3 regions of the Bradyrhizobium sp. TM233 genome follow, and region 2 is predicted to be linked to each of the others. Evidence: predicted binding sites of a transcription regulator. Region 2 holds the regulator's gene; each other region holds the start of a gene.
The links. Region 2 encodes PhoB, which activates phosphate uptake and scavenging genes when phosphate is short. Its sites were predicted from a motif close to TGTCATNNANCTGTCAT; they were not measured.
Positions count from the first base shown of each region.

Region 1 (10,110 bases), on a different contig from region 2:
CGGCTTAAAGCATGATCCGGAAAAGTGCGCAGCGGTTTTCCGAAAAGATCATGCTTAAACAACAACCTAAAGCGCGATGACGATTCATCCTGATCGCATCGCGCTTTAGGCGCGGCCAGAATCGAAAAGGCCGGACGCCCCTCCTGCGCCCGGCCTTCACGCAACGAAGCAGCGTCGCGGCTTACTTCGTCACCTGACCGCGGATCTCGCCGCCCGGATTGGCCGCGGTGTGGATGTTGACGTAGAGTTTGCCGCCGAGCAGATCGGCAGCCTGCGCGTCGGTCAGCGTCGCTTCGCCCTTCACGGGGCTGGCGGTCGCATTCGGGATCGCGAGGGCGACGCCGGCGTTCTTGCCGGCCTCCGCGGGGCCGTGGAAATGGGCGGCGGTGGCGGGGCCGGACAGCCCGGAATAGGTAACCGTCCAGGACAGCTTCTTGCTGGCGGCATCATAGTCCAGATCGGCGGTTCCGGTGCCGCTGCTGGTCGTTGCCGGCACCTCGGACTTGCCGTCGAGCGTTGCTTTCAGCTTTTCGGCGCTGGCCGGACCTGCAAAAGCAACGGCACCGAGCGCTAAGGCGGCAATGACGGTCTTATTCATGACATTCTCCCTGCTGAACCCGTTCGGGCTGCCAGACTTTCCAACAGCCGGCATTTCAGTTTATTCCCGTTTCCGGCCAGGGCGGGCTAAATTCTTCGTGGCTGGAGCCGCGGCGACATCGGTCTTAGGTTCGCCGCGTCGAGTGAATGGATACCCATGTTGCAACGAACAATTCTCGCGGGGCTGCTCGCCGCGCTCGCTGCCGGCGTCGTCTATTGGTGGCTCAGCGCGCCGGTGGTGGCGGCTGTGGGCAACGCGCCGGCCCATGTGGCAAACCTTGCCAATGGCGAGGCGATGTTCAATGCCGGGGGCTGCGCGTCGTGCCACGCCACGCCCAACCAGCCCGACCGTGTCAGGCTCGGGGGCGGCGTCGCGATCAAGTCGCCGTTCGGAACGTTCTACGCGCCGAACATCTCCCCCGATCCGAACGACGGCATCGGCAAATGGACCGACGCCGACTTCGTCAACGCGGTGATGCACGGGGTTTCGCCAGGCGGGCAGCATTATTTTCCCGCCTTCCCCTATACGTCCTATCAGCACGCAAGGCGCGAGGACGTGCTCGATCTCTTTGCCTATCTGAAGACGCTGCCGCCTGTGGCCGGCAAGGTGCGCGACCACGACGTCGGCTTTCCCTTCAACATCCGCCGCAACATCGGCGTCTGGAAATTCCTGTTTCTGCACGACAAGCCGCTCGTTGCCGACGGCACCAAGTCGCCGCAATTCAATCGCGGCGCCTATCTCGTCAACAGCTTTGGCCATTGCGCCGAATGCCACAGCCCGCGCAACGCGCTCGGCGGCATCATCGCAGGCCAGCGCTTTGCCGGCGGGCCCAATCCGGAAGGCGAGGGCTGGGTGCCCAACATCACCCAGAAGCGCCTCGGCGAGTGGAGCGCGAAGGATCTTGCCTATTTCCTCAAAACCGGCGAATTGCCCGACGGCGACAGCGTCGGCGGCGCGATGAGGCGTGTGATCAAGAACACCTCGCAATTGTCCGACGCGGATATTGCGGCGATGGCGGACTATCTCAAATCGCTGCCGCCGGTCGATGGTCCGCCGCGGCCCAAGCGCAAGGAAGCTGGTTAGCTCAGCTGGCGCCGAACGCCTTGAAGGTGATGATGGTGAGGGTGTCCTGGATGCCCGGCAGCACCTGCACCTTCTCGTTGACGAAGTGGCCGATGTCGGTGTCCTTGTCGACGTAGAACTTCACCAGGAGGTCGTATTGGCCGGCCGTGGAGTAGATCTCGGAAGCGATCTCGGCTTCGGCAAGCGCATTGGCGACCGTATAGGACTGGCCGAGCTTGCATTTGATCTGGACGAAAAAAGGAACCATCGCGGGCACTCCGAAAGCGTATCTGGCGGCTAATAGGCCAAACCCGGCACCATTTAGCAAGCGGACTTGCCGGCCACCAGATGCCGGTCCGGCGCCTCAGGTGGCCACGACCGCCGCGGCGAATGCGTCTCTGAGCCGCTGGGCGAGCTCGACCTTGCGATAGGGCTTGGTCAGCACGATCGCCTGCGCATGCGCGTGGCCCTGCTCGACCAGGGTCTCCAGTGCGTAGCCCGAGGTGAACAGGACCGGCAGGCCGGGACGAATCCGCCGCGCCTGGTCGGCGAGCTCCCAGCCGCTCATGCCGCCGGGCATCACGATGTCGGTGAACAGCATGTCGATACCGGGATCGGTGCGCAGCTGCTGCAAGGCCTCCTTGCCGTTGACCGCGGCAACGACGCGATATCCGAGAGCTTCCACCCTGCGAATGGCGGAGGAGCGAACGAACGGATCGTCCTCGGCGATCAGGATCGTCTCGTATCCTCGCGGCGCCGCGTCCTCGCCGTCGGAAAGCTCGGTGTGCGATGATCCGATGTCCGCGCGCGGCAGATAGATCCGGACCGTCGTCCCAAGGCCTGGCTCGCTGTAGATCGTGACATGGCCATTGGATTGCTTGGCGAAGCCATAGACCATGCTGAGGCCGAGGCCCGAGCCCTTGCCGACCTCCTTGGTGGTGAAGAACGGCTCGAAGGCGCGCCGGGTGACCTCCGGCGTCATGCCTTCGCCGTCGTCGGTGATCGAGATCAACACGTAAGCCCCGGATGCGACTTCGGGGTGAAGGGCGCGATAGTCGTCGTCGAGCGCGGTCAACTCCGTGCTCAAGGACAGGTGACCACCGGCCGGCATCGCATCCTGCGCATTGAGCGCAAGGTTGAGCACCGCGGATTCGAGCTGGGCGCGATCCGCAAAGGCCACGATCGTGCCGGCCCCGGAGGCCGTCCTGATCTCGATGTCTTCGCGCAAGGTGCGCTTGAGCAGCTTGAACATGGACTCGAGCAGGCCCCGGCAATCGATCGTCTGGGGCTGCAGCAACTGCCGGCGACTGAACGCGAGCAGTCGCTGCGTCAGCTCGGCACCCCGCTCGCCCGACTGGCAGATGTCGTCGGAAAAGCGGCGCAGGTCTGGCCTGGCCTTGAGCTGCTCGCTCAGATGCTCGGCGTTGCCGATGATGACGGTGAGCAGATTGTTGAAGTCGTGGGCGATGCCGCCGGAGAGCTGACCGACCGTCTCCATCTTCTGCGCCTGCTGGAGCTGCTGCTCGGTCAGCTTGCGTGTGGTCAGGTCGTGGACGATGCCGACGAAGATCAATTCGCCGTCCTGCCGGGTCCGGCCGACCGACACGTCCATCGGAAAGGTCGATCCGTCCTTGCGCAGGCCGATGGCCTCGCCGGCGGTCGCCAAATGCCTTGCGTGGCTGTCGGGCGCGGTGCCCGCCTCGGGCATCAGCATCCTGACGTTCCGGCCCATCACCTCGTCGGCGGAGTAGCCGAACAAGCGCTCGCAGGCCGGATTGAACAGCAGGATATGGTGCTGCGCGTCGAACAGGATGACCCCGTCGACCGCGGTCTCGACGATCGCGGTGAGGCGCGCCACGCTCTCGCGCATCGCGCGCTGGGCGTCGCTGACCTGTTGGAGCAGCAGCGTCGCGTCCCGGCTCTTGATTTCCTCCTCCTCGAGCGCGGCCTGGACCTGCCGCAACTCGAACGGCGAGGGGATCGTCAGGATCTTCGGCAGCAGCGGCCAGAGCGCGCCCGCCGTGACCACGGACGCCACCGCGGTCGCCGCCTTGACCATGCCCTCGATGCCATAGACCGGGACCCAGAGCGTGTAGATCGACAGCACATGGGTCAGGCCGCACGCCATGATGAAGATCGCGAAGGCCCAGTAGACCCAGCCGAACTTGAGGTCGCGCCGCTTGGTGACCAGGATCGCAAGGGCAAACGGAATCGAAAAATAGGCGGCGGCGATGCAGGCGTCGGAAACGACGTGAAGCCAGATCAGCTCAGGCTCCCACAACAGGCAGATGCCGTGCGGCGACAGCATGGACGAGTCGAGGAGACGTTCAAAAAAGGCCCACATCATTCCACCCCAAGATTCCGTTCCAGGCGGCTTGCGGGCCGGGCGCCCGCAACATGGGTGTCGCTGGACAGTTCCACTCTGACGTCTCGCTCATCGGCGAAGCACGTGAGGTTCGAGACTATACCAAGGGTCCGGCGCGGTTGCATTTTCAAGTCCGCACGATTGCGGGGCGTGCCGGCCCGCTGTTTGCCTGATTCGCAGGGAGCACACGGCGTCGCGAATCACCGTCGGACACGGCTCGGCGGCGCTTGCCGGTGTTCCACGGCCGCGCTAGGACAGGCCATGGCGGTGTCCTTATCCAGCAAATGTGCCCGGCGATGACGACCCCGGTCGCACTCACCATTGCCGGCTCCGATTCGAGCGGCGGCGCCGGCATCCAGGCCGACCTGAAGACCTTTGCCGCGCTCGGCGTCTATGGCGCCTCCGCCATCACCGCGCTGACGGCGCAGAACACGCGCGGCGTCACCGGCATTCATGCGGTGCCGGCCGAATTCGTCACCGCGCAGATCGATGCGGTGTTCTCCGATCTCGACATTGGTGCGGTGAAGATCGGCATGGTGGCCCAGGCCGCCAGCATCGATGCGATCGCGGCCGCGCTGTCGCGCTGGGCGCCCGGACATGTCGTGCTCGACCCCGTGATGGTGGCGACCTCCGGCGACCGCCTGCTGGCAGCCGAGGCCGTCGACGCCCTGCGCACGAAACTGATACCGCTGGCGTCGGTGATCACGCCCAATCTGCCGGAGGCCGCGGCTCTCCTCGACGAGCCGGTCGCGGCAAGCGAGGCCGAGATCGAAAGCCAGGGGCATCGCCTGCTGGCGCTGGGCTGCCGTGCGGTCCTGATCAAGGGCGGGCACGGCGAGGGCGCCGAGAGCACCGATTATCTGGTCACATCCGAAAGCACGATCACGCTTGCGGCGCCGCGGGTTGCCACACGCAACACCCACGGCACCGGCTGTTCATTGTCCTCGGCGGTCGCGGCGGGACTCGCCAAGGGCGAGGATCTGGAAAGCGCCGTGCGCAACGCCAAGGCCTGGATCAGCGCGGCGATCGCGGCCGCCGACCGCTTCAGCGTCGGGCACGGCCACGGCCCGATCCATCATTTCCATAGGTTTTACTGACCCGCAGTGAACGGTGCGCCAGCTTGTTTCCGCAACAGGCTGCGGCCGTCAGGACGAGGTCCATGCGAGGGCGATCATCTCAGGACACGTCCATCATCAAGGGGATGGATGCCAGGACCATGAGCGCCGCCGTGACACCATGAATGCCGAACGCGGTTCTCTTGGAGCCGTTGGCCGCAAGAATGAGCAGCATGTCGCCAATTGGGATGACGGCTTCAACAAACAGAACGATGCCGACCCCGCGGGGGAAGCCCCATGCCATCAACGCCAAGACGGTAAGTCCCGACGCGATGTCGCGAACGCCCTTGAGACGAAGCCACCAGGCGACGTTGGGGCCGTCTTCTGGCAGCGGTAGACCGAAACTGTGTGTCGCGGTCCGCGGGCTCAGGATATAGCCGCTGCCGATCACGATGATCGCAAGCGCCACAAGCAGTGCAGTCCCAAGCGAAAGCCAATGCATTTCAACTCATCCATTCCACCTCTTCAAAATATCTAGCATTGCTAGATTATCAAGTAACGATATTGTGGACAGTGTTGGGCATCTGTTCCGGGAGATCGAAGCTTGGGGATTGCTGAGCGAAAAGACAGGCAAAGGGCGGAACGCGAGAACCGTATCATCGCCGCAGCCCGCGCGGTCGCCGAGCGTGAGGGATGGAGTGCTGTTACGATCCGTCGCCTGGCTGACGAGATCGAACATAGTCAGCCCGTGCTCTATTCGCATTTCGAAAACAGGGATGCGATCGTTGCTGCAGTTGCGGTCGAAGGCTTCCGGGAGATCACGACGGCTCTGCGGGAAGCGGCGAGCGGATCGTCCGGACAAAACCCAATAAAGAATGTTGCGCTGGCCTATCTCGCCTTCGCACGACGTCATCCTGCACTCTATGAGGCCATGTTCGTCCTTCCGACGAATTTGCGGTTCGCCGAAGCTGGAAGCAGGCCGGAACTGCACGGCGCCTTTCAGGCCCTTGCCGCGGTCGTCATGCCATTTTGCGTCGACGTCGCTCTCGTGACCGAGACATTTTGGGCGGCCCTGCACGGGCTCGCTGAACTCGAAGGTTCGAACCGAATTAGGCCCGGCGCGCGCGACGAGCGCATCGCACTGGTGGTTCGGGCCATCGTCGGTGCCCCAAACGGCAAACCTGCCCGCGGATCACGTCGACCGGTTGAATGACTGTCTTGGCCCATCGTTCAACGGGCTTTTGAGGTCCGATCCCGGTCGTTTGCCGCGCCGGGCCTCTTGCGCGATCCCGCTGCGGCGTCATGTCGCCTGATTGTCGCATGCGACTGATATTCGCGGGGAGGGCGAGGCAAGGCGTGATTCGTATTTGAAGGTGCCTCGAAGGTTCAATTGGTCATCCCCCTGTCACGGGACATTGTTACAGGCTGGCGCGCATGGGAAGCTACGATGTGAGTGACGAGAGCCCGGAGCGGCGCTTTCGCACGTTGTTCATCTCCGACGTTCATCTTGGAGCCCGCGGTTCTCAAGCCGATCTTCTGCTCGACTTCCTGCGTTACCATGATGCCGACACGATCTATCTCGTCGGCGACATCGTCGACGGATGGGCGCTGAAATCGAGCTGGAACTGGCCGCAATCCCACAACGACCTCGTGCAGAAGCTGCTGCGCAAGGCGCGCAAGGGCGCCAAGGTCGTCTACATCCCCGGCAATCACGACGAGTTCCTGCGCAACTATTACGGCACGCATTTCGGCGGCATCGACGTGGTCGAGAACACCGTCCACACCGGCGTGGACGGCAAGCGTTATCTCGTCATCCACGGCGACATCTTCGACCTCGTGGTGCAGAACGCGCGCTGGCTCGCCCATCTCGGCGACAAGGCCTACGACTTCGCGATCCAGATGAATCGCTTCGTCAACTTCTTCCGCCGCCTGTTCAAGGTGCCCTATTGGTCGCTGTCGCAATGGGCCAAGCAGAAGGTCAAGAACGCCGTCAATTACATCGGCGCGTTCGAGCAGGCGCTCGCCGCCGAGGCGCGACGCCACGACGCCGACGGCGTGATCTGCGGCCACATCCATTACGCCGTGATCCGCGACGAGGGCGGCATTCGCTACATGAATTGTGGCGACTGGGTCGAGAGCTGCACGGCGCTCGTCGAGCACGACGACGGCCATTTCGAGATCATCACCTGGGCGGATCATTTGCAGAAGCCGGCAGCCGTCCCGCAGGTCGCAGCTCGAGCTGCATAACAGAGGTCGCCTGATGCGCATCCTGGTCGCGACCGACGCCTGGCACCCGCAAGTCAATGGGGTGGTTCGGACGCTGACCAAGCTAGCCGACGCCGCGGAGGCGCTCGGCGTCGAATTCAAATTCCTGACGCCGCAATCCTTCCGCACCTTTGCGATGCCGAGCTATCGCGACGTGCGGCTGGCGATGCCCCGTCCCGCACGCATCGCAAAGCTGATCGAGGAGGCGCGCCCCGACAGCATCCACATTGCGACCGAAGGGCCGATCGGCCTGATGGTCCGTCGCTATTGCCGCCAGCGCAGGCTACCGTTCACGACCAGCTTCCACACCCGCTTTCCCGAATATGTCCGCGCCCGCGTGCCGGTGCCGGGCTCGCTGATCTGGCGGGCGCTGCGCCGCTTCCATGCACCCAGCCGCGCCGTGATGGCGGCAACGCCTGCGCTCGCCCGCGAGCTGACCGAGCGTGGTTTCGACAATGTCGTGCTGTGGCCGCGCGGCGTCGACACCCATCTGTTCCACCCCCGCGCCATCGACCTTTGCCTGCCGGCACCGGTGTTCCTGTCGGTCGGCCGCGTCGCGGTGGAGAAGAATCTAGAGGCCTTCCTCGATCTCGAGCTGCCCGGGACCAAGGTCATCGTTGGTGACGGCCCCGCGCGCGCCTTGCTCGAAGAGGCCTATCCCGACGCGATCTTCCTCGGCGAGAAGCACGGCGAGGCGCTGGCGGACATCTATGCGGCCGCCGACGTCTTCGTGTTCCCGAGCAAGACCGACACGTTCGGCCTGGTGCTGCTGGAAGCGCTCGCAAGCGGCCTGCCGGTGGCCGCCTTCCCGGTGAAGGGCCCCCGCGACGTGATCGGCGATGCCCCGGTCGGCGCGCTCGATCACGACCTGCGCAGCGCCTGCTTCGCGGCGCTGGACATTTCCCGGCAGGACTGCGTCGCGTTCGCCGCCAATTACACCTGGGAAGCCTCGGCGAGGGCCTTTGTGGCCAGCATTGAGGCGGTCGGCGCGGTGCTGCCGGGCCGGAACGCGGCGGAACAGCCACGCTTCGTCGCCTGAAGAGAAAAATCCTCGCGCGGAGGTGTCTTGCCCGCGCTGCGGTGGCCGCGATAAGGTCTGATATGACCGAACAGCTCCTCCCGATCGGCCCTGCCGATATCGACGCCGCAGCGCGCGTGATCGCGCCTTACGCCATCCGCACCCCGCTGTTGTCCTTTCCCGTGCTCAACGAGCGCGTCGGCGCCAAGGTCTTCCTGAAGCCGGAGATGCTCCAGCGCACCGGCTCGTTCAAGTTCCGCGGCGCCTTCAACAAGGTGTTCTCGATCCCGCAGGACAAGCGCGCCGGCGGTGTCGTCGCGTTCTCCTCCGGCAACCACGCCCAGGGTGTGGCGGCGGCGGCAAAGATCCTCGACATGCAGGCGACCATCGTGATGCCGGCGGATGCGCCGCTGTCGAAGCGCGAGCGTACCAAATCCTACGGCGCCGAGGTCGTGCTCTATGATCGCGACAAGGACGACCGTGAGGCGATCTCGCGCGGCATCGCCGAGAAGCGCGGCGCGACGCTGGTCAGGCCTTACGACGATCCCTTCGTGATCGCAGGGCAGGGCACCGCCGGCCGCGAGATCGCGGAGGACATGGCAACGCTCGGTCTCAGCCCCGACATCGTGGTGGCGCCGGCGTCCGGCGGCGGCCTGATCGCGGGCGTCGCAACCGCCGTGAAGGCGCGCTATCCGCTCGCCGAAATCGTGGTGGCCGAGCCCGAGGCGTTCGACGATCACGGCCTTTCGCTGACGGCGGGCCATCGCGAGCCGCATGGGCCCGCGGGCCGCACCATCTGCGACGCACTGATGGCGCTGATCCCCGGCGAGATGACCTTTGCGATCAACAGCAAGCTGCTGGCGCGCGGCGTCACGGCGTCGGACAAGGAAGTCGGCGCCGCCGTCGCGTTCGCCTATCGCGAGCTGAAGCTCGTGGTCGAGCCCGGCGGTGCCGTCGGCCTCGCCGCACTGCTTGCGGGACGTCTTGATGTGGCCGGCAAGAACGTCGTCATCGTGCTCTCAGGCGGCAATGTCGATGCGGATTTGTTTGCGGAGCTGGTGGCCTAGCCGCCATTCCGGGGCTCGCCAAGCGAGAGCCCGAAACGAGCAAGAACCGACATGAAGAAGGGGCAGAGCGTTTCCGCTCTGCCCCTTTGTCGTTTCGCTGATCGCGATCAGTGCATGAAGCCGCGGTGGTTGTTGCCGCCATTGTTCATGCTTGGCGCCTGGTTCATCGACTGGCGGAAGTTGTTGCCGCCGTTGCTGACGTTGCGGTTCGTGGTGTTGAACTGCGGACGGTTGTTGTTCTGGACCTGCACCTTGTTCACCGGGTTGTTGTTGGGCTTCACGATACCGATGTTGCCGTTGTTGACGCGGATCGGGTTGTTCTGCGTCTGGACGTTGACCGGCTTCGCCTCGACCTTCGTGCCGCCCTTGCCGACATTCACCGGCATGCTGACGATCTTGCCGGGGGTGCCGTTGCCGGCGTCCGGCTTGTTGTTGCCCGCGGGCAGGGTCACGATCTTGCCGATGCCGCCATTGTTGGTGGTCGTGTTGGTCGGCGCAGGCAGGGTGACGATCTTGCCCGGCGTCTGCGACGGCGTGCCGTTCGGCTGGTTGTTGCCTGAGGGCAAATTGCCGATCTGGCCGCCATTGCCGAGCTTGCCGATGACATTGCCGTCGACCGGCTTCTGCACGATCGGCAGATTGCCGTTGATCTGACCACCGCCATTACCCTGCTGCAGCGG
Region 1 is NZ_BTIG01000003.1:567,607-577,716, reverse strand. It holds gene AABA86_RS09860 (cystathionine gamma-synthase family protein) at 1-8, shown strand, start outside; gene AABA86_RS09855 (CHRD domain-containing protein) at 182-598, opposite strand; gene AABA86_RS09850 (cytochrome c) at 755-1,681, shown strand; gene AABA86_RS09845 (Lrp/AsnC ligand binding domain-containing protein) at 1,683-1,928, opposite strand; gene AABA86_RS09840 (PAS domain S-box protein) at 2,025-4,007, opposite strand; gene thiD (bifunctional hydroxymethylpyrimidine kinase/phosphomethylpyrimidine kinase) at 4,322-5,122, shown strand; gene AABA86_RS09830 (DUF4267 domain-containing protein) at 5,202-5,582, opposite strand; gene AABA86_RS09825 (TetR/AcrR family transcriptional regulator) at 5,685-6,293, shown strand; gene AABA86_RS09820 (UDP-2,3-diacylglucosamine diphosphatase) at 6,515-7,327, shown strand; gene AABA86_RS09815 (glycosyltransferase family 4 protein) at 7,341-8,384, shown strand; gene AABA86_RS09810 (threonine/serine dehydratase) at 8,447-9,430, shown strand; gene AABA86_RS09805 (caspase family protein) at 9,538-10,110, opposite strand, start outside.
Region 1: a site for PhoB is predicted at 6,473-6,489, ahead of AABA86_RS09820 (UDP-2,3-diacylglucosamine diphosphatase). Genes of this name have one in related genera too.

Region 2 (10,110 bases):
ACTGCAAATTCATCAAGACGACGTCGGCCCCTGCCTTTTGCAACGCAATAACACCTTCGGTGACGGCGCTGCGGAATTCGTCGGGATCGATGGATCTGATGGCATCCACGGTCCCGGTCTGCCAGACGACCAAAGTAGGCGTTTTTGCTTCCATCAGCTTAACGAAGGTCGAGGCGGCCTCCTCCGCCGTTCGCTTGCTCTGTATTTCTACGGAGACGTGCAGCAGCTCTGACGGCGGCAGCTTTTCCTTCAGAATCGCTTCCATGCGCGCCGGATAGGAGCTGCCCTCCGAGGACGGAATCGTGGTCGAGCGGCTGCCGATGACCAGGATTTCGAGCGGCTTGCCGGCCTTGACGGCCTCGGCGACCTTGGGAAGCTGGCTTTCGCTGGTAAGCAGATAAGACGGCAATTCGCACGCCGCGGGCGCGGTGGCAGGCGCAGCATCGCCCGCGCGCGCCAAAGGCGCGGCGAGGCTACCGCATAGCAGGACCAGGCTCAGGAGAACCTTCGCCTTCATCAGCCCCCTCCCGCCAGATCGGCGTTGCCGACGGCGTTTTTGGTTTTCGCACCGCTCTTGTCAGCCACGCGCTTGTACCACGAAATCACCCAGGCCACGCCCCACATGATCAGGACCCCGGAGAGACTAATCAGCGCATGCATGGCTGCCCCGCCGGAGACTTCGGCGAGAATGAAATGCCCGGCGAAGGCCAGGAAGACGCCGAGGCAGAAGATCTCGAGAGAATGCTGGCCACATAGAATCAATGGTCGCAACCAGCGCGATTTCAAGCCCGGCCAATCCCGGGGGAGGAAGCGCACGGTGAGCGCGGCCAGCGCCAGGAAATGCGTGAAGCGCAGCACGTCGAGGTCGGTCTTGTCGATCGGATACATCCACTGCTCGACCCGCTTCGGCATGAATTGGGAGAGCTGCGGCACGTACCAGGTCAGCGTCACGTAGAACGCCGCGGCGAGATAGGCGATCGAGATCCACATCGTCACCGGCGAAGCCAGGATACGCGACATGCGCCGCGCACCGCCGAGCGCGCACCATGCCCCGAAGACGAACAGCAATTGCCAGGCCAGCGGATTGAACGCCCAGAAGCCGTTCGGATAGGCGGAGAAGTAGAGATCGTATTCCCAGGTGACCGCGTAGAGCACGACCGAGAGGCCGAGCGTGACGTCGGGTCGCCATTTCATCGACCACAGGATCAGCGGCAGCGCCAGCATCAGCACGATGTAGAGCGGCAGCACGTCCATGTTGACGGGGCGGAAACGCAGCAGCAGCGCCTGCACGATGGTGACGTCGGGCTGCTTGAGGAAATCCATGATCCCCATCTCTTCGGTGTAGAGCGGGTTCTCGAACCGGGTTGCGACGTAGGAGATTTCGGCGAGGAAGATCGTGAACAGGAAGACGTGGGCGACGTAGATCTGCCAGACCCGGCGCAGGATGCGCGCGGTGGCGATGACGACGCCGCTCTCCAGCATTGCCCTTCCATAGACGAAGGCGGCGGTGTAGCCGGAGATGAAGATGAAGATCTCGGTGGCGTCGCTGAAGCCGTAATTGCGGATCGTGAACCAGGTCAGCAGACTCGGCGGCAGATGGTCGATGAAGATCAGCCACAGCGCCAGCCCGCGGAACAGGTCGAGCCGGAGCTCGCGCTCGCCGATGGCAGGCAGCGTGATGGCCGGCGCCCTCGCGCGCGGCGTCGCCCCCGCGGGCCTGCTGTCCACAGCCATGCTGTCTGCAGGCCTGACATCAGCGGGCTTGACGTCAGCAGGGTTGGCGGTTCCCGCGATCGTCGATCCCGTCACTTGGTCGGCAATGGTCATCGGGGCCTAAAAACCCTTCGGCAAATCGCGACGTTGAGGAGTGTACCGGTCCGGTCGTCGTCTCGCAAAGCGGCCGGATCACGTCCGGGTGTCATTCCCCTCGAATTCTGGCGGGACGATGTCGCCAAAGCCGCCTCCGGCGTTTGGTTCCAGCGCCGGATTTCGGTATGATAGCAACCATGTACCGCGCCGTGACCCGCCAGATCGAAGTGACCGTCGAGCCGAACTTTGTTCCGGAGCAGTCGTCGGCCGACCGTTCCCGCTACTTCTGGTCCTACACCATCGTCATCGTCAATTCGGGCGAGGAGACCGTGCAGCTCAAGACGCGGCACTGGATCATCACCGATGCCTCCGGCCGCCAGCAGGAGGTCAAGGGCGAGGGCGTGGTCGGCGAGCAGCCGATCCTGGCCCCCGGCGAGCGCTTCGAATACACCTCGGGCGTTCCGCTCTCCACCGCCTCCGGCTTCATGACCGGCCGCTACCAGATGGTCACCGAAAGCGGTGAGCGCTTCGAGATCGACGTTCCCGCGTTTTCGCTGGATAGCCCGGACAACAAGCGGGTGTTGAATTAAGGCCTCGCTCTCGTGTCCGGACGCGCTGTCATTCCCCGCGAAGACGGGGAATCCAGTACGCCGTGGCTTATCGGTTCAATCACCGCCGTCTCGGAGTACTGGATCGCCCCGGTCAAAGTCGGGCGATGACACCGAGTGTATGGCTGCAGACACGCCATCGCAGCCTCGCGGCTCAATTCGCCCGAGCTTTGCTTCATCTTTCGCCCTCTAAAGCCAAGAGGGCGCAGGGAAGACCGGGTGCCGGCTCGCACCCGCGGTCCGCTGCGCGAAAGCACGCGCAAAAAGAACCGCACAGCAGCATACAGGTGGTGCCGATCACTCGGCCTTCCCTGCGCGATGGTTGGACGGCTTATGCCGTGCTCTCCCGGGAGCCGAGTTCCCTCTGGCCTCCCTCGCCGTTCGAATTGACGATGCCGTCTGCCCGGTTGGGCTCGCGCGCACCTTCGAAAGGCTTGACCGTAGCAACGACGGCCAGGACCACACGGTTTTGCCGTACGCGCGTTCGCTGGTCACCACATTATCTCCCGGCCTTGTCGACGTTGCCGAAAGAATGTCGCGAGACGAACTGAACAGCGCCGCTCATCCGCACGAAGCCTCGGGCTCACAGGGACTACCCGCCCTGCCCGCGCCTCTCGTGCCGACGCTGCCGCGTCCACCGCAAGCCCGGCTCGCGATGCGTGACGACACAAGATCGCCCCTCTTGGTGAGCCGGGATGGACGACACATACGCCGAAACCGAATTTCGGTAAAGTGGAATATTTTTGTGCTGGTGGATTGACAGCGGGCGACACAGCGGCTCCCCGCCAAGCTGTCGTAGGGTGGGCAAAGCGAAGCGTGCCCACGTCTTTCGCCGCCGTCGAGAGCTCGTGGGCACGGCGCAGGTGCGCCTTTGCCCACCCTACGAGAGCTCGCTCACGCGTCCTCCACGCCCGCCTCGTCCGGCGTGAAATCGTACACCGAGGAGCAGAACTCGCAGGTGACGACGACCTTGTCGTCCTTGACCATGGCGGCGCGGTCGTCGGGCGAGAAGCTCTTGAGCATGGAGGCGACCGCGTCGCGCGAGCAGGAGCACTGCGCCTTGAGCACCATCGGATTGAACACGCGCACGCCGCGCTCGTGGAACAGGCGGAACAACAGCCGCTCGCCGGAGAGCTCGGGATCGATCAGCTCGACGTCCTCGACGGTCTCGATCAGCGAACGCGCCTCGACCCACGCATCGTCTTCGGCAACGCTGTGCACCTCGACGCCATCGGGGGCATCGCCGGGATGCAGATCAGCCTGCCGCGCGCGCTCCGGCGCCTTCGGCAGAAACTGCATCAGCATGCCGCCGGCGCGCCAGCGATGCTTGCCGCCGTCGTTCGAACGCCACTCCTCGCCGACCGCGAGGCGCACGCGCGTCGGGATCTGCTCGGAGCGCAGGAAATATTCGTGAGCGGCGTCTTCCAGACTGCCGCCATCGAGCGCGACCAGGCCCTGGTAGCGGCTCATGTCGGGTCCCTGGTCGATGGTCATGGCAAGATGACCGCGGCCGAGCAGCGTGCCGGAATCCTTGGTATCGCCGAGACGCGCGGCATCAAAACGCGCATAGGCGCGCAGGCGATCCGGCGCCATGTAGTCGACGACCAGGAACGACACCGGGCCGTCGGTCTGGGCCTGCAGGATGAAGCGACCCTCGAATTTCAGCGCGGTGCCGAGCAGCGTCGTCAGCACGATGGCCTCGCCGAGCAGCTTGCCGACCGGCGCCGGATAATCGTGCTTGGTCAGGATCTCGTCGAGCGCCGGGCCAAGCCGCACCAGGCGCCCGCGCACGTCGAGCGCGTCAACCTCGTAGGGCAACACGGCGTCATCGATCGGAACCGCTGATGGCGCGCGAACCGGGCCTTCGGGGCCGGCTTTCATCTCAGGGGATTGGGAAACCATGGGGCGTTATCTGGGGTCGGAGGGCGGAAATGGAAGGGGGTGCGGGCGGTGTGTTCCGGATACAAGTCGAACTGAACGAAGCAACCTCAAACTCGGTGTCGTCCCGGGGCGCGCGAAGCGCGAGCCCGGGATCCATAACCACAGGATGACGTGATGGCGCGAGCTGACAACTCCGAGTCCTCGCCAAACTCAGTCCTGTGGCTATGGGTCCCGGATCGGCGCTCCGTTCTGGACAACGCTACGCGTTGCCAGAAGCTGCGCTTGTCCGGGACGACACCGTATGTGAGGTGATCGCCGGGCCTCCAGCGAAGCTACTTCACCGCGTCAAAACACCAGGCCAGAATGCCCTTCTGCGCATGCAGGCGGTTTTCGGCCTCGTCGAACACGACCGATTGCGGACCGTCGATCACTTCATCCGTGACCTCCTCGCCGCGATGGGCGGGCAGGCAGTGCATGAACAGCGCGTCGGGCTTGGCCAGCGACATCAGCTTGCCGTTGACCTGATAGGGCTTGAGCACGTTGTGACGGTGCTCGCCTTCCTTGTCGCCCATCGACACCCAGGTGTCGGTGACGACGCAGTCGGCGCCGCGCACGGCGGCCTCCGGATCGGTGCCGAGCATGATCGGCGCGCCGGTCGCCTTGATGAAGTCGCGCATCGCTTTTTTCGGCGCGAGCTCCGGCGGGGTTGCGACATTGAGCTGGAACTTGAAGCGCTCGGCGGCGTGAGCCCAGGACGCCAGCACGTTGTTGTCGTCGCCGGTCCAGGCCACCGTCTTGCCCTCGATCGGGCCGCGATGCTCCTCATAGGTCATGAGGTCGGCCATCACCTGGCAGGGGTGCGAGCGCCGCGTCAGGCCGTTGATGACCGGCACGGTGGCGTTGGCCGCGAGCTCCAGCAACGCGTCGTGGTTGAGGATGCGGATCATGATGGCGTCGACATAGCGCGACAGCACGCGCGCGGTGTCGGCGATGGTTTCGCCGCGGCCGAGCTGCATCTCCGCACCGGTGAGCATGATGGGCTCGCCGCCGAGCTGGCGCATCGCGACGTCGAACGACACGCGTGTCCGGGTCGACGGGCGCTCGAAGATCATCGCCAGCGTCTTGCCTTCGAGCGGCCTGACCGGCTGCTGCGCCTTCTGCTTCGCCTTCATGGCGGAGGACGCCGCGAGCATGTTCTTGAGCTCGGACAGCGGCAGCTCGTTGATATCGAGGAAGTGCTTTGGAGTTTTATTGGGGGACTTGCTCATCAGCTTGCCGCCCGCTTGGTCTGGCTGGACGAGATTGCGGCGCAGGCGCGCTCGAGCCGCCCGACGCTGTCCTCGATCTCGGCTTCGGTCACGATCAGCGGCGGCAGGAAACGCACGACATTGTCGCCGGCCCCGACGGTGAGCAGCTTTTCGTGACGCAGCGCCGCGACCAGATCGCCGGAGGGCACCACGGCCTTGATGCCGATCAGAAGGCCTTCGCCGCGCACTTCGCTGACGACATCGGGATGGCGGTCGATCACGGAGGCGAGCTTCTGCTTCAGCAGCAGCGACATTCTCTGCACGTGGTCGAAGAAGCCGGGCTTGAGCATGACGTCGAGCACGGCATTGGCCGCGGCGACCGCCAGCGGATTGCCGCCGAAGGTCGAGCCGTGCGAGCCGGGCCCCATGCCGGCCGCCGCATCCGCGGTCGCCAGCACCGCGCCGATCGGGAAGCCGCCGCCGAGCGCCTTCGCCAGCGACATCACGTCCGGCGTGACGCCGGTGCGCCGATAGGCGAACAGATCACCACTGCGGCCCATGCCGGTCTGCACCTCGTCGAAGGCGAGCAGCAGGCCCTTCTCATCGCAAAGCTGGCGCAACGCCTTGAGGAAGGTCGGCGTTGCCGAACGCACGCCGCCCTCGCCCTGGATCGGCTCGATCAGGATGCCGGCGGTCTCCGGACCGATCGCCTTCTTGACGGCCTCGATGTCGCCGTGCGGCAGCTGGTCGAAGCCATCCATGGGCGGGCCAAAGCCTTCGAGATATTTTGCAGATCCGGTCGCGGCGAGCGTTGCCAGCGTACGGCCGTGAAAGGCGCCTTCGAAGGTGATGATGCGATAACGTTCCGGATGCCCCTTGGAGAAGTGATGATGGCGGACCAGCTTGATCACACCCTCCAGCGCTTCGGCCCCCGAATTGCAGAAGAACACGAAGTCGGCAAAGCTCTCGTTGCAAAGCCGGTTGGCGAGCTTCTCGCCATCCGGGCTCTGGAACAGGTTCGACATGTGCCAGAGCTTCGTCGCCTGCTCCTGCAACGCCTTGATCAGATGCGGGTGGCAATGGCCGAGCGCATTCACAGCCACGCCCGAGGTGAAATCGAGATAGCGATCGCCATTGGTCGCGATCAGCCAGCAGCCTTCGCCGCGCTCGAAGCCGAGGTCGGCTCTGGCGAAAACGGGGAGCAAATGCGGCGCTGCGCTGTTAGTCATGATGTCACTTGAATGTTGCGGACGGTGTGACGCGTGCATTGCGCAACGCACCATCGACCGGCCCGGAAAACGAAACGTGCCGCCTTTTAAGGGCGGCACGCGCGACTATCTTATGCCTGGCAAGACGGGTGTCAATGCCGCCCGGAAAGCCTCGCGAAACGCTGAATCCGTAGTCTTGCGGTGCCGATTTTGCGGGTTTTCACCACGGAACATGTGGAAGCGAGTCGGCGGACTCTTGCGCGGGAGTCACGCCATATTGTAGCGTTTGGATTGTCAGATACGACATCTCGTGCAGCGGTTCTGATCCCAAGAGTCCTCATGTACCGGCGTAAACGTTCGGGCGTCAGTCACGCGCCCGGCGAGCCTTAAGGGATTCTGACGGCACGGGTTTTTGAAGGCTTAGGCAATCGCTGCGAGGCCCCAGGATGGCTGGCGCGTAGCGAGGGAAAGGGTGCAATGACGGTTTTGACCTGGTCCGACGATCGCGTCGAGCAGCTGAAAAAGCTCTGGGAGGCCGGACTTTCGGCCAGCCAGATCGCAGCTGAGCTCGGCAATGTGACCCGCAATGCCGTGATCGGCAAAGTGCACAGGCTCGGTCTGTCCGGCCGTGCCAAGAGCCCTTCATCGGCAGCGCCCCGGCCGCGCAAGGCGCGTCCCGCGCAGCACATGATGCGGGTGACCCGCCCCATTGCGCGCGGCAACACCGCGCTGGCGCAGGCCTTCGAGGTCGAGGTGGAGGCTGAACCCGTCACCTACGACAACGTGGTGCCGATGAGCCAGCGGCTGTCGCTGCTCGAGCTGAACGAGGCGACCTGCCATTGGCCGGTCGGCGATCCCTCCAGCCCGGATTTCTTCTTCTGCGGCGGCCGGGCGCTGTCCGGCCTGCCCTACTGCGCCCAGCACTCGCGCGTGGCCTATCAGCCGGCGGCGGATCGCCGGCGTGCCCCGGCAAAGCCGGGCCCGCGGTGAGCGGATTTAGCTGATCGCAAAGACGGCAGCCGTCACACGACGGCGCCTCAACCAACTCGGTGTCATCCCCGCGAACGCGGGGATCCATAACCACAGGGCGCAGTTGTCGCGCGAGATGGTCACTCCGAGTCTTCGCCAAATCACTGCCTGTGGTTATGGGTCCCGGATCTGCGCTGACGCTTGTCCGGGACGACGCTGAGTGTGAGGCGACAGCCCACCAACTCCAGCGCTTGCAAACCCTACGCCTGCTCCGCCTTCGCGAAGCGGTCGTCCAGCGCGTAGCCGGCACCGCGGACGGTGCGGATCGGGTCCTGCTCGCGGCCGAGATTGAGCAGCTTGCGCAGGCGGCCGATATGGACGTCGACGGTGCGCTCGTCGATGTAGATGTCGCGGCCCCAGACGCTGTCGAGCAGCTGCTCGCGCGAGAACACGCGGCCGGGATGCTCCAGGAAGAACTCCAGCAGGCGATATTCGGTCGGACCGAGATCGATCGGCCGGCCCGAGCGCGCCACGCGGCGCTTGTCGCGATCGAGCTCGATGTCGCCATAGGCCAGCACTGTCGCGAGCCGCTCAGGACTGGCGCGGCGCAGCAGGCCCTTCACGCGGGCGAGCAGCTCCGGCACCGAGAACGGCTTGACGATGTAGTCGTCGGCGCCGGTCGCAAGTCCCCGCACCCGCTCGCTCTCCTCGCCGCGCGCGGTGAGCATGATGATCGGGAGCTGCTTGGTGTCGGGCCGGGTCCGCAGCCGGCGGCACAGCTCGATGCCCGACAGGCCCGGCAGCATCCAGTCGAGCACGATCAGGTCCGGGATGTGTTCCTTGAGGCGGGTGTCGGCGTCGTCGCCGCGCATCACCGTCTCGACGTCATAGCCGTCGCCTTCGAGGTTGTAGCGGAGAAGCTCGGTGAGAGCTTCCTCGTCCTCAACCACCATAATGCGTGCGCCCATGGTGTCGTCGCTCCTTAAGACTTCAGGTATTCGGGATCGTGGTGGCGAAGGTGGTCATGTCGCCCTTCGGCCGCTTGTCGGTCATCGCCTGGCCCTCGATCATGTAGAACACGGTCTCGGCGATGTTGGTGGCGTGGTCGCCGATCCGCTCGATGTTCTTGGCGCAGAACATCAGATGGATGCAGAACGAGATGTTGCGCGGATCCTCCATCATGTAGGTGAGGAGCTCGCGGAACAGCGAGGTGCAGATCGCGTCGACTTCCTCGTCGCCCTTCCACACCGCCATCGCCGCCGGCAGATCATGTGCGGCATAGGCGTCCAGCACCGACTTGACCTGCTGCTGCACGAGGTCGGTCATGTGCTCCAGGCCGCGGAACAGCTTCAGCGGATGGAAGTCGGTCTCCAGCGCGGCGACGCGCTTGCCCATGTTCTTGGCGAGGTCGCCGATGCGCTCGAGGTCGGTCGCGACGCGCATCGCGCCGACGATCTCGCGCAGGTCCACCGCCATCGGCTGGCGGCGAGCGATGGTGAGCACGGCGCGTTCCTCGATGCGCTTCTGCAACGCGTCGAGCTCGGCGTCGATGGTGACGACGCGCTGGCCGAGCGCGACGTCGCGGCGGATCAGCGCGTCGACGGAATCGACGATCATGCGCTCGGCGATGCCGCCCATCTCGGCGACCAGGCGGGTGAGCTCCTGGAGGTCGGTGTCGAAAGCCTTTGCGGTATGTTCGGTACCCATATTGCGTCTCCTCAGCCGAACCGGCCGGTGATGTAATCCTGCGTGCGCCGGTCGGTCGGCGACGTGAAGATCTTGCTGGTGTCGTCGAACTCGATCAGTTCGCCGAGATACATGAAGGCGGTCTTGTCGGAGACGCGCGCCGCCTGCTGCATGTTGTGCGTGACGATCGCGATCGTGTAGTTCTCGGACAGTTCCTGGATCAGCTCCTCGACCTTGGCGGTCGAGATCGGATCGAGCGCCGAGCAGGGCTCGTCGAACAGGATCACTTCAGGGCGCACCGCGACGGTGCGGGCGATGCACAGGCGCTGCTGCTGGCCGCCGGAGAGCGACAGGCCGGAGGCGTTGAGCTTGTCCTTGACCTCGTTCCACAGCGCGCCGCCGCGCAGCGCCTTCTCGACGCGGTCATCCATCTCGGACTTCGAGATCTTCTCGTAGAGGCGGATGCCGAAGGCGATGTTCTCGTAGATCGTCATCGGGAACGGCGTCGGCTTCTGGAACACCATGCCGACCCGGGCGCGCAGCAGGTTGAGGTCGAGCCTGGGGTCGAGGATGTTGGTCTGGTCCAGCATGAGCTGGCCGGTGGCGCGCTGGCCCGGATAGAGGTCATACATCCGGTTGAAGATGCGCAGCAGGGTCGACTTGCCGCAGCCCGACGGGCCGATGAACGCCGTGACGCGGTTG
Region 2 is NZ_BTIG01000001.1:1,009,931-1,020,040, forward strand. It holds gene AABA86_RS04830 (SGNH/GDSL hydrolase family protein) at 1-517, opposite strand, end outside; gene AABA86_RS04835 (OpgC domain-containing protein) at 517-1,827, opposite strand; gene apaG (Co2+/Mg2+ efflux protein ApaG) at 2,007-2,399, shown strand; gene AABA86_RS04845 (Hsp33 family molecular chaperone) at 3,312-4,319, opposite strand; gene argF (ornithine carbamoyltransferase) at 4,631-5,566, opposite strand; gene AABA86_RS04855 (aspartate aminotransferase family protein) at 5,566-6,774, opposite strand; gene AABA86_RS04860 (GcrA family cell cycle regulator) at 7,231-7,743, shown strand; gene phoB (phosphate regulon transcriptional regulator PhoB) at 7,983-8,690, opposite strand; gene phoU (phosphate signaling complex protein PhoU) at 8,713-9,429, opposite strand; gene pstB (phosphate ABC transporter ATP-binding protein PstB) at 9,441-10,110, opposite strand, start outside.

Region 3 (10,110 bases), 640 kb from region 2:
CTTTCGGGCCAAGTTCAGCCATTAAATGAGGCGAAAATACCTCCGCGCGGCCCTGATTTGGGCGATTCGACGCCAGGGATGGGGCCGTTTCCGGAGCTTGTTCCGGAATCTTTGAAAGCAGGGGACGACATATGGATATCAAGAAATACGCCGCTGAAGCCATCGGCACCTTCTGGCTCACATTCGCAGGCTGCGGAAGCGCGGTGATCGCTGCCGGCTTCCCACAGGTCGGAATCGGTCTGGTCGGTGTCTCCCTCGCATTCGGACTGAGCGTGGTCACCATGGCCTATGCGATCGGTCATATCTCCGGCTGCCATCTCAACCCGGCCGTCACGGTCGGTCTTGCCGCCGGCGGGCGTTTTCCCACCGGGCAGATCCTGCCCTATGTGATCGCGCAGGTGGCCGGCGCGATCGTGGCCGCCTGGCTCCTCTACGTCATCGCGAGCGGAGCTCCCGGATTCGATGTCAGCAAGGGCTTCGCATCCAACGGATATGATGCGCATTCACCCGGCCAGTACAGCATGATCGTATGCTTCCTCACCGAGGTGGTGATGACCATGATGTTCCTGTTCATCATCATGGGCGCGACCCATGGCCGCGCGCCCGTGGGCTTCGCGCCGCTCGCAATCGGGCTCGCGCTGGTGATGATTCATCTCGTCAGCATCCCCGTCACCAATACCTCGGTGAACCCGGCGCGCAGCACGGGCCCTGCGCTGTTCGTCGGCGGCTGGGCGACGGCGCAGCTCTGGCTGTTCTGGGTCGCACCGCTGATCGGCGGCGCGTTGGGCGGGGTGATCTATCGCTGGCTCAGCGCGGAGCCCACGGGCGTCGTCGCGGGCGCGAAGACGGCCTAAAGCGTTTTCGAGCGAAGCGGGATCGCAGCGATTGCTGCGGTCCCCTCACTTGCCTTTCGTCGGCCTGACCTCGGTGACGTGGCCCATCTTCCGGCCGGGGCGCGGCGCACCCTTGCCGTAGATGTGCACGGTCGCGCCGGGCACGCTCAGCCACTTTTCGTAATCGTTGATCTCGTCGCCGATCAGATTGGTCATGGTGACGACCTCGCCGTGGCGCACGGGCTTGCCGAGCGGCCAGCCGGCGATGGCGCGGATGTGCTGCTCGAACTGCGAGACCGACGCGCCGTCGAGCGTCCAATGCCCGGAATTGTGCACGCGCGGGGCGATCTCATTGACCAGCACCTTCGGGCCTGTGCCATTGGCGAGCACGAACATCTCGACAGCGAGCACGCCGACATAGTCGAGCGCGCTTGCGATCTTTCCGGCGATGCTGCGTGCTTCCTCGGCGAGCGCAGCCGGGATCGGCGCGGGCGCGCGCGATATCTTCAGGATATGGTCGCGGTGCTCGTTCTCGGTGACGTCGAAACACTCGACCTGGCCTGTGACCGAGCGTGCGGCGATCACGGAGATCTCGCGCTCGAACGGCACGAAGGCTTCCAGGATCGCCGATTTGGTGGCGAGGCTGGTCCACACCTTGGCGATGTCGTCGCCCTCGCGGATGATGGCCTGGCCCTTGCCGTCATAACCGAAGCGGCGGGTCTTGAGCACCGCCGGAAGGCCGATCCGGGCGATCGCCTCGCGCAGCGAGGACACGGAGGCGACGTCGGCATAGGCTGCGGTGCCGATGCCGAGCCGCGTCACGAAATCCTTCTCGGCGAGCCGGTCCTGGGTGGTCTCGAGGATCTTGCGGTTGGGCAGCACGGGTCGGCGCGCGTCCAGCACCATCGCGGCGGCCGATGGCACGTTCTCGAATTCGTAGGTGATGACGTCGACGTCGTTGGCGAACAGATCGAGCGCTTCGACGTCGGCATATTCGGCGCAGGTCGCATTCAATACGACGTCGAAGGCCGGCGAGTCCGGATCGGGCGAGAACACCTGGCAGCGCAGGCCGAGCCGCGCCGCAGCCATGGCCAGCATCCGGCCCAATTGTCCGCCGCCGAGGATTCCGATGGTGTCACCGGGCTTCAGCTTCACCTGCCTGGTGTCGGTCACGCCTTGTCCTCCGGGCGCTCGGCGACCGCCTCGGTCTGCGCCTTGCGCCAGGCGGCGAGGCGATCGGCCAAGGCCGGGTCGGACAACGCCAGGACGGCCGCTGCCAGCAGTGCGGCGTTGGTTGCCCCGGCCTTGCCGATGGAGAGGGTGCCGACCGGGATGCCGGCGGGCATCTGGACGATCGAATAGAGCGAATCGAGGCCCTTGAGCGTCTTGGATTCGACGGGAACGCCGAACACCGGGAGTTCGGTCAGCGCCGCCGCCATGCCGGGCAGGTGTGCAGCGCCACCGGCGCCCGCGATGATGACCTTGTAACCCGCGGCCTTGGCGCCCTTGGCGAAAGCAAACAGACGGTCAGGGGTGCGGTGGGCCGAGACGATGCGGGTATCGGCGGCGACGCCGAGCGCGGCAAGCGTGTCGGCGGCATGCCGCATCGTGTCCCAGTCCGACTGGCTTCCCATGATGATGGCGATCGGCGCGGTCATGACGTTAATTGTGCCCGAAAAACAGAAAGATAGGCCAGATTAACGGTTCCGGCCGGCGGCTCGCAAGGCGGTGGCAAGGAGAAGGGAATCCACTATCCTGTCTTGGTGAATCCCCGCAAGCCTTCATTGAGCAGGATGCCCATGAAGAAACCAAAAAGGGCGGGCGCTGCGAAGGCCAAAAAGGGCCGGAAAACCAGTGCCGGCCGACCCAAAGCCGCCCCAAAACGGCTGACCAGGCGTTCGGCGAGGCCGCCGACGCGCGGCGCGTCGGGCGATGATGGAGCCAAGGATGCCGTCAGGACGACGATCCGGGGCTTGCGGACCAAGCTCAAGGAGGCGCAGCGCCGGGTCGCGGAACTGGAAGCTGCGGCCGACACCGATTTCCTGCTGGATATTCCGAACCGGCGCGGCTTCGAGCGCGAGCTCGGGCGCGCCATCGCCTACATGAAGCGCTACCGCGCCAGTGGGGCGCTGATCGTGCTCGACGTCGATCGGTTGAAGCCGATCAACGATTCGTTCGGTCATGGCGCCGGCGACGAGGTGCTCAAGGCGATTGCCGCCACGCTGACGCGGCAGGTCCGTGCCTCCGACGTGGTCGGCCGGCTCGGGGGCGACGAGTTCGCGCTACTGCTCTGGAATCTCAGCGAGACCGACGCCAAGGCGAAGGCGGTCGCCTTCGAGCAGGCGGTCGACGAATTGTCCTTTGTCTTTCGCGGCCAGCCCGTGAACGCGGGCGCCTCCGCCGGTGTCGCGCTGCTGGGGGCGCAGTCCGACGCGGGCCGCGCCCTGGAGGAGGCGGATGCTGCCATGTATGTGCGCAAGGCACAGCGGCGGCACGAGCCGCGGATCAGGCTGTTCGGCAGCTAAAGCGCGCTGAGATCTGGCGGTACGCTGCCGAATTTCCGCAGCAATTTTGCGTCGCCAAACTCGCCGGTCAGGGGATCGCCGCTGCGGCTGAACGCGACGGCGCCGATATGGCCGGCGCCGTGCGCAAGCATTTCCGCACGACGCAGGGCGGCAGCCGATGTCTGACATTCCTCGGCCGCACCCGCCACCGGCGATCCATCCTCATCGGTCAGGAAGGGCAATGCAACGTAGTAGGTGACGTCGGGCATGGGTCGGCTCCGATAGCTGACGGTTCAGGCGGCGCTGCTCTTGCTCCGCATCTTGCTGCGCGAAGTGTCCGGAATGCAGCCGGCGGAAATCGCCGCCTGCAATTCCTCCAGCTCGGCCTCCAGATATTCGTTGGCCATGATCAGCGCCTTGATGGTGCTGCGCAGATTGCCGTCGCACATCGCGATCGCCTGATCGCAGGCCTGTTCATAATGGCTGTTGTCGAGAAGGGCGGCTGTCGACATCTGCATTGTCCTTGTCAGTTGTCCTGGGCGTTTCCTGGGGGCGCGGGGGTGCTCAAATGTTCCTATTTTGTTCTTTTCGAGTCAAGCGGATTCATGCGCGCGAGGAAAAGCCGGCTCGCAGGTCAGGCGATGATGTCGGGGGTGATCTGGTCTTCGATGAACGCGATGCGGTCTCGTAACAACAGCTTGCGCTTCTTCAACCGCTGTAACCGCAATAGGTCGGGGGCGGGCGATTGATGCAGTGCATCGATCGCCGCATCAAGATCTCGGTGTTCCTGCTGCAACCGGGTGAGCTCGGCTTCGAGCTCACGCTCGTCTTCATTGGTCATGTCTGCGGTGGCCGAAAACCGATAGGCGTGGGATTAAGGCTGTGGATGCCCTCTGGAAATTATCGTCCTTGCGCGGCGTGATCGCAAGCGATCTGCGACCACCGTTTGCCGATCTCCAGCGACATATTTCCGCTGATCGCCGCGACGCTGCGCAAGCGCATTGATATCATGGATTTTTCCCGCGCGGTTCCTTTACTCACGCTTCGTTACATATGAATTTTCAAAAATGAAGATGCGATGACGGATACCCATCGACAGAACGAATCGGTGATGTAGACTTGCTTGTCCGGATCGAATCCTGAGGTTCAACCCTACCGAGGAGGTTTCGAATGACAATTCAGGCACATCTCGTTGAATTGGAGCGGAAGCACAAACTTCTCGAAAACGAATTGCACGAAGCCCTCGTGCACCTTTCAACAGACGACCTGCAAATTGTTGAGTTGAAGCGCCGGAAGTTGATGGTCAAGGACCAGATCGAGCGTCTGAGGCACGGCGACACGCTCCACTAGTAACCCCCGTAAACAGCGTAGAGTTGATCGTACCCTTATCCGCAGGGGTGAGAGTTCTTGCGCTCATCCCTGCCGCAAGGTCCGCACCGTGCAAAGAAGTTTGCGCGGTGTTTAGTTTTTGTCTGAGCGCGTTGTCTCGACGCGAACCGGTATCCGCTTCGCTCGACAACGCTTCAGACGTCTGCGAGCTCGGCGACGTGATCTGCGATCGCGAGCGACGATGTCAGCCCCGGCGATTCGATGCCGAACAGGTTGATCAGGCCAGCGACGCCGTGATCGCGCGGGCCCTGCATCAGGAAGTCCTGCGTGGCCACAGCGGGCGGTACGATTTTCGGCCGGATGCCTGAATAGCTCGGCATCAACGCGCCGTCAGGCAGCGTCGGCCAGTATTTGCGGATCGCCGGGTAGAACCGCTCGGCGCGTGACGGGTCGACCTCGTAGTCGATCGTCTCGATCCACTCGACGTCAGGGCCGAAGCGCGCCTGCCCAGCCATGTCCAGCGTCAGATGCACCCCTAGCCCGCCGGGTTCGGGCACCGGGTAGATCAGGCGCGAGAACGGCGCCTTGGCATTGCAGCTGAAGTAATTTCCCTTGGCGAGATAGGCGCGCGGAATTCGGTCCAGCGGCATGCCGTCGATGTTGCGCGCCACATTCGTCGCCGAGAGCCCCGCGGCGTTGACGAGGAGGCTGCATTGCAGCGTCATTGGCGCCTCGCCGCCGGCGTCGATCTCGACCAGGCCGTTCGCCGCCTTGGCGCGGATCAGCGGAGTGCGAAACGCGAACGCCGTGCCGGCTTCCTCGGCTTCGCCGCGCAGCGAGAGCATGTAGGCGTGGCTGTCGATGATGCCCGTCGATGGCGACAGCAGCGCGGCGTCGCAGGCCAGCGCGGGCTCCAGCGCGCGTGCCGCCTCGCCCGTGAGCTGCTGCATGTCGAGCACGCCATTGGCCTCGGCATGCGCCTTGATCGATTGCAGCTTCTCGGTCTCTTTCGGATTGGTCGCGACGATCAGCTTGCCGCAATTCTTGTGCGGGATGCCGCGCTCGGCGCAGTAGCGGTAGAGCGCGTGCTTGCCGTCGACGCACATGCGCGCCATCCAGGTCCCGGCGCGGTAGTAGATGCCGGCATGGATCACCTCGCTGTTGCGCGAGGAGGTGACGGTGCCGATCGCCTCGGTCTCCTCGAGCACGATGACTTCGCGTCCGGCCTGCGCAAGCTTTCGAGCCACCGCGAGCCCGACCACGCCGGCTCCGATGACGACGCAATCGACCCTATCCATGGTTGGGCAGGATGTCCGCTGGAAGCGCCGGTGGCATCAGGCCTGGAAAGAATGGCGCGGGGCCGTTTTCCGTTAAGGAAGAATTTATCATGTCAGGGCAATTGCCGTATTTCACGTCACATTTTTCTGTTGCGCGTACAGGCGTTTACCCGATCCAAACGCGTGAAGCCAGACAATCCGACGTTGAAATCGCGGGTGGCTGATGGCTGAGAAGAACTGGCACGAGGGCAGCACGCTTCCGATTGCTGTGCAGGCCGTTGTGTGCCTGGCCGGCACGGTTGCGCCCGCGCGCGCCTTTGCGCTGTCGGACAGCTTTGCCGCGCCGAGCTATCTCGGCCAGCTCGATCCCAACGTGGTCTGGGAGGTCCTGATCGCGGGCATCGTCGTCTGCGCGTTCCTCGCCGCGATCGCGCTGTGGATCCATTCCTCGCTGCGCCGGACCAGGCGTTTGCAGTTGCGGCGCAACGCCTTCGTCTCCTCCGCCATGAACAATCTCAATCAGGGCGTGGTGATGACGGATGCGCAGCGCCGCATCATCTTCTGCAACGACCGATATCTCGAGATCTACGGCCTGATGCGGTCGGAACTCTGGGCCAATATGGACGGCTATGAGCTTCTTAAGCTCCGGCGCAAGCGCGGGGTGCTCGGCGGCATCTCCGACGACGAATTCTACGAGAAGGCGGCAAGCCACAACGGCCTGATCACCGAGCTGCCGGACGGCCGAGCCATCCTGGTGAAGTTTTTCGTGCTGCCGAACGGCGGCTCGGTGGCGACGCATCTGGACGTCAGCGAGCAGCGCAAGCTGTCGCGACAGCTCGCTTCCACCAAGCAATTCCTGGAATCGGTGCTGGACCATGTGCCGGCCTGCGTGGCCGCGAAGAACATCGAGGACGGCTGCTACATCTTCGCTAACAGCGCCTATGAGCGGTTCTGGGGGTTCTCGCGGGATCACGCCGTCGGCAAGAACGCACGCGAGCTGTTTGCGCCGGTCTCGGCAGCCAGTATCGAGGCGACCGACCGGGCGGCGCTCAACTCCCCGGACGGCCAGTTCCGTAACGAGTTCGAGGTCGACCGCGGCGGCGAGCGACGCATGGTCGCCTCGATTCGGATCGTGGTCCGCAACGAGAGCAACAAGCCCGAGTTTCTGCTGCTGGTGTTCGAGGACATCACCGACCGCCGGTCGCTGTCGCAGGAGCTGGAGAGCACCAAGAAGTTCCTCGAGCTCGTGGTCGACAACATCCCGGTGGCGCTGATCGTCGAGCAGGTCAAGGACGGCCGCTATTTGCTCGCCAATCGCAGCGCGGAGACGATCCTCAACCGCCGGCGCGAGGAGGCCACGGGCCTGACCGCGTCCGACATCTTCAACCCCAAGGAAGCCAAGCTGATCATCGCGCGCGACGAGGCCGCGATCAAGAAACGCGGGATGATCACCGAGGAGCATCCGATCTCCACCAAGGACGGCCTGCGGCTGTTCCTGACCCGCCGCGCCACCGTGCTCGGTGATACCGGCGAGCCGCAATATCTGATCAAGACCCACGAGGACGTCACCGACCGCCGGCAGACCGAGTCGCGCATGGCGCACATGGCCTATCACGACGGCCTCACCGATCTGCCGAACCGCGCCGCCTTCCTTCAGGCGCTGACCCAGATGATCGAGGCCTGCGAAGGCACCGGCGAGGAGTTCGCCGTCCTCTGCGTCGACCTCGACGGCCTCAAGGAGGTCAACGACGTCTTCGGTCATGCGCTCGGCGACAAGCTGCTGATCGAGGTGGCCCAGCGCCTCCAGGACTCCGCCCGTGGCGGCGTGGTGGCGCGCCTGTCCGGCGACGAATTCGGCCTGATCATCGATGGCAAGCAGCCGGACGCGGGTCTTGCGCTGGCGCAGCAGATCGGCGACGCCGTCGCGAAGGACTTCCAGATCGACGGCCGGCCGGTCCGCGCCGCCGTGACCACCGGCATGTCGATCTTCCCGCACAATGGCGCCGATGGCGCTTCGCTGCTCGCCAATGCCGGTGCTGCGCTGTTCCGCGCCAAGCAGAAGTCGCGCGGCACGATCAGCCTCTATCAGCCCGAGATGGACCAGCAGATCCGCGATCGCCGCGTGCTGCACCAGGACCTGTCGATGGCGATCAAGAACGGCGAGCTCTCGCTTGCCTTCCAGCCGCAGGGGGCCGCCGGCCACAGCGTCGCCGAGAGCGAGATCATCGGCTTCGAGGCGCTGGCGCGCTGGCAGCATCCGGTACGCGGCCAGGTCTCGCCGGCCGAATTCATCCCGATCGCCGAGGAGAGCGGCCTGATCGTCGAGATGGGCGAGTGGATCCTGCGTGAGGCCTGCCGCGAGGCGGCGTCCTGGCCGAAGCCGCTCCAGGTCGCGGTCAATCTGTCGCCGGCGCAGTTCATGCACGGCGACGTGGTTGGCCTCGTCCATTCGATCCTGATCGAGACCGGCCTTGCACCCGGCCGGCTCGAGCTGGAGATCACCGAGGGCGTGCTGATCGAGGATTTCGACCGGGGCCTTGCGCTGCTGCGCCGCCTGAAGGCGCTCGGCGTGCGCATCTCCATGGACGATTTCGGCAGCGGTTACTCCTCGCTGAGCTACCTCCAGGCGTTCCCGTTCGACAAGATCAAGATCGACCGGGCCTTCATCATCAATCTCGGCCGCAATCCGCAATCGGCTGCGATCGTTCGCGCGGTGATTGATCTCGGCCACGGCCTCGAAATGTCGATCATCGCCGAGGGCGTCGAGACGGTCGAGCAACTCGCCTTCCTCGCCAAGGAGGGCTGTGACGGCGTGCAAGGCTATCTGCTCGGCAAGCCCCTCCCGATCGGGAAATATGCCGGGCTCGTCGGCCGCGCTGAAGTCATGGAGCTTGCGCTCAAGACGGGCTAGAGCGTTCGAGCGAAGTGGACACCGGTTCGCGTCAAGAAAAAGCGTCAGAATAAGAATCTAGAGCCCCGTTCCGATTTCATCGGAACGGAAATGGCTCTAGTGATGATGGGGCGCTTGGCTCCCATTCGACGGCTTCATGGCGGATTACGATCTCGCGATCATCGGTGGCGGCCTGAACGGTGTCAGCCTCGCGCGCGATGCGGCAGGCCGCGGCCTGCGGGTGATCCTGTTCGAGCAGGGCGATCTCGGCGGCGCGGCATCCTCGGCAACACCGCGGCTGATCCACGGCGATCTGTCGGTGCTGGAGCGGCGCGGGTTCCGGCGGGTCCGTCGGGCCTTGTCCGAGCGCCGGACCTGGCTCCGGATCGCGCCGCATCTGGTCCGGCCGATGCGCTTCGTGATCCCCGCGCATTCCGACGAGCGGCCGCCATGGGTGCTGCGTGCCGGCCTGTATGTCTATGACGGTCTCACGAACCGGGGCGGCCTGCCGCCATCGGCCACCATCGACATCACGCATCATCCGGTCGGCAACGCACTGAAGCGCCCGTTCGGCACGGCGTTCGAATATTCGGACTGCGTCGTCGACGACTCTCGCCTGGTGGTGCTGACGGCGCTGGATGCCGCTGAGCATGGCGCGGCGATCCGGACCGGTGCGCGTTGCGTCCGTGCGGACAGAACCGATACCTGGCGGCTCGCGGTGGTCGATCGCGGCCACCGCCGCACCATCACGGCGCGGGCGCTGGCCAACGCCACCGGCGGCTGGACGCCAATGGTCGCTGATACCGTGCTGCGGCAGCCGCAGCCCGCGATGGCGGCCACGCAGATGAGCCAGATCATCGTGCCCAGGCTGTTCGATTCCGAGAACGTCTACGTCTTTCAGAACAATGATGGACGGCTGATCTTCGCCCGGCCGTTCGAGCGCGACTTCACGCTGATCGGCACGGTCACGCACGCCTTCACCGGCGATCCCGCAATTGTGGCGATGCCGGGGGCCGACATCGGCTATCTCTGCGAAGCGGCGAGCCGCTATTTTCGTGAGCGCGTCACCCCGACCGACGTGGTCCGGACAGTCTCCGGCGTCAACCTGACGCTGGCGTCCGCGCGCGGACGCGACGGAACGATGCTGTTCCATGCGCGCCGGCGCAAGGCGCCGCTGCTCACGATGTTCGGCGGCGACGTCACCACCTCGCGCCTGCGCGCGGAGTGGGCGGTGACGAAGCTGACACCGTTCTATCCGATGTCGCCGCCCTGGACGG
Region 3 is NZ_BTIG01000001.1:372,722-382,831, reverse strand. It holds gene aqpZ (aquaporin Z) at 132-854, shown strand; gene AABA86_RS01835 (5-(carboxyamino)imidazole ribonucleotide synthase) at 900-2,006, opposite strand; gene purE (5-(carboxyamino)imidazole ribonucleotide mutase) at 2,003-2,491, opposite strand; gene AABA86_RS01825 (GGDEF domain-containing protein) at 2,633-3,358, shown strand; gene AABA86_RS01820 (hypothetical protein) at 3,355-3,606, opposite strand; gene AABA86_RS01815 (hypothetical protein) at 3,631-3,849, opposite strand; gene AABA86_RS01810 (YdcH family protein) at 3,972-4,178, opposite strand; gene AABA86_RS01805 (YdcH family protein) at 4,508-4,687, shown strand; gene AABA86_RS01800 (NAD(P)/FAD-dependent oxidoreductase) at 4,861-5,964, opposite strand; gene AABA86_RS01795 (sensor domain-containing protein) at 6,167-8,854, shown strand; gene AABA86_RS01790 (glycerol-3-phosphate dehydrogenase) at 8,991-10,110, shown strand, end outside.
Region 3: a site for PhoB is predicted at 4,405-4,421, ahead of AABA86_RS01805 (YdcH family protein). Genes of this name have one in related genera too.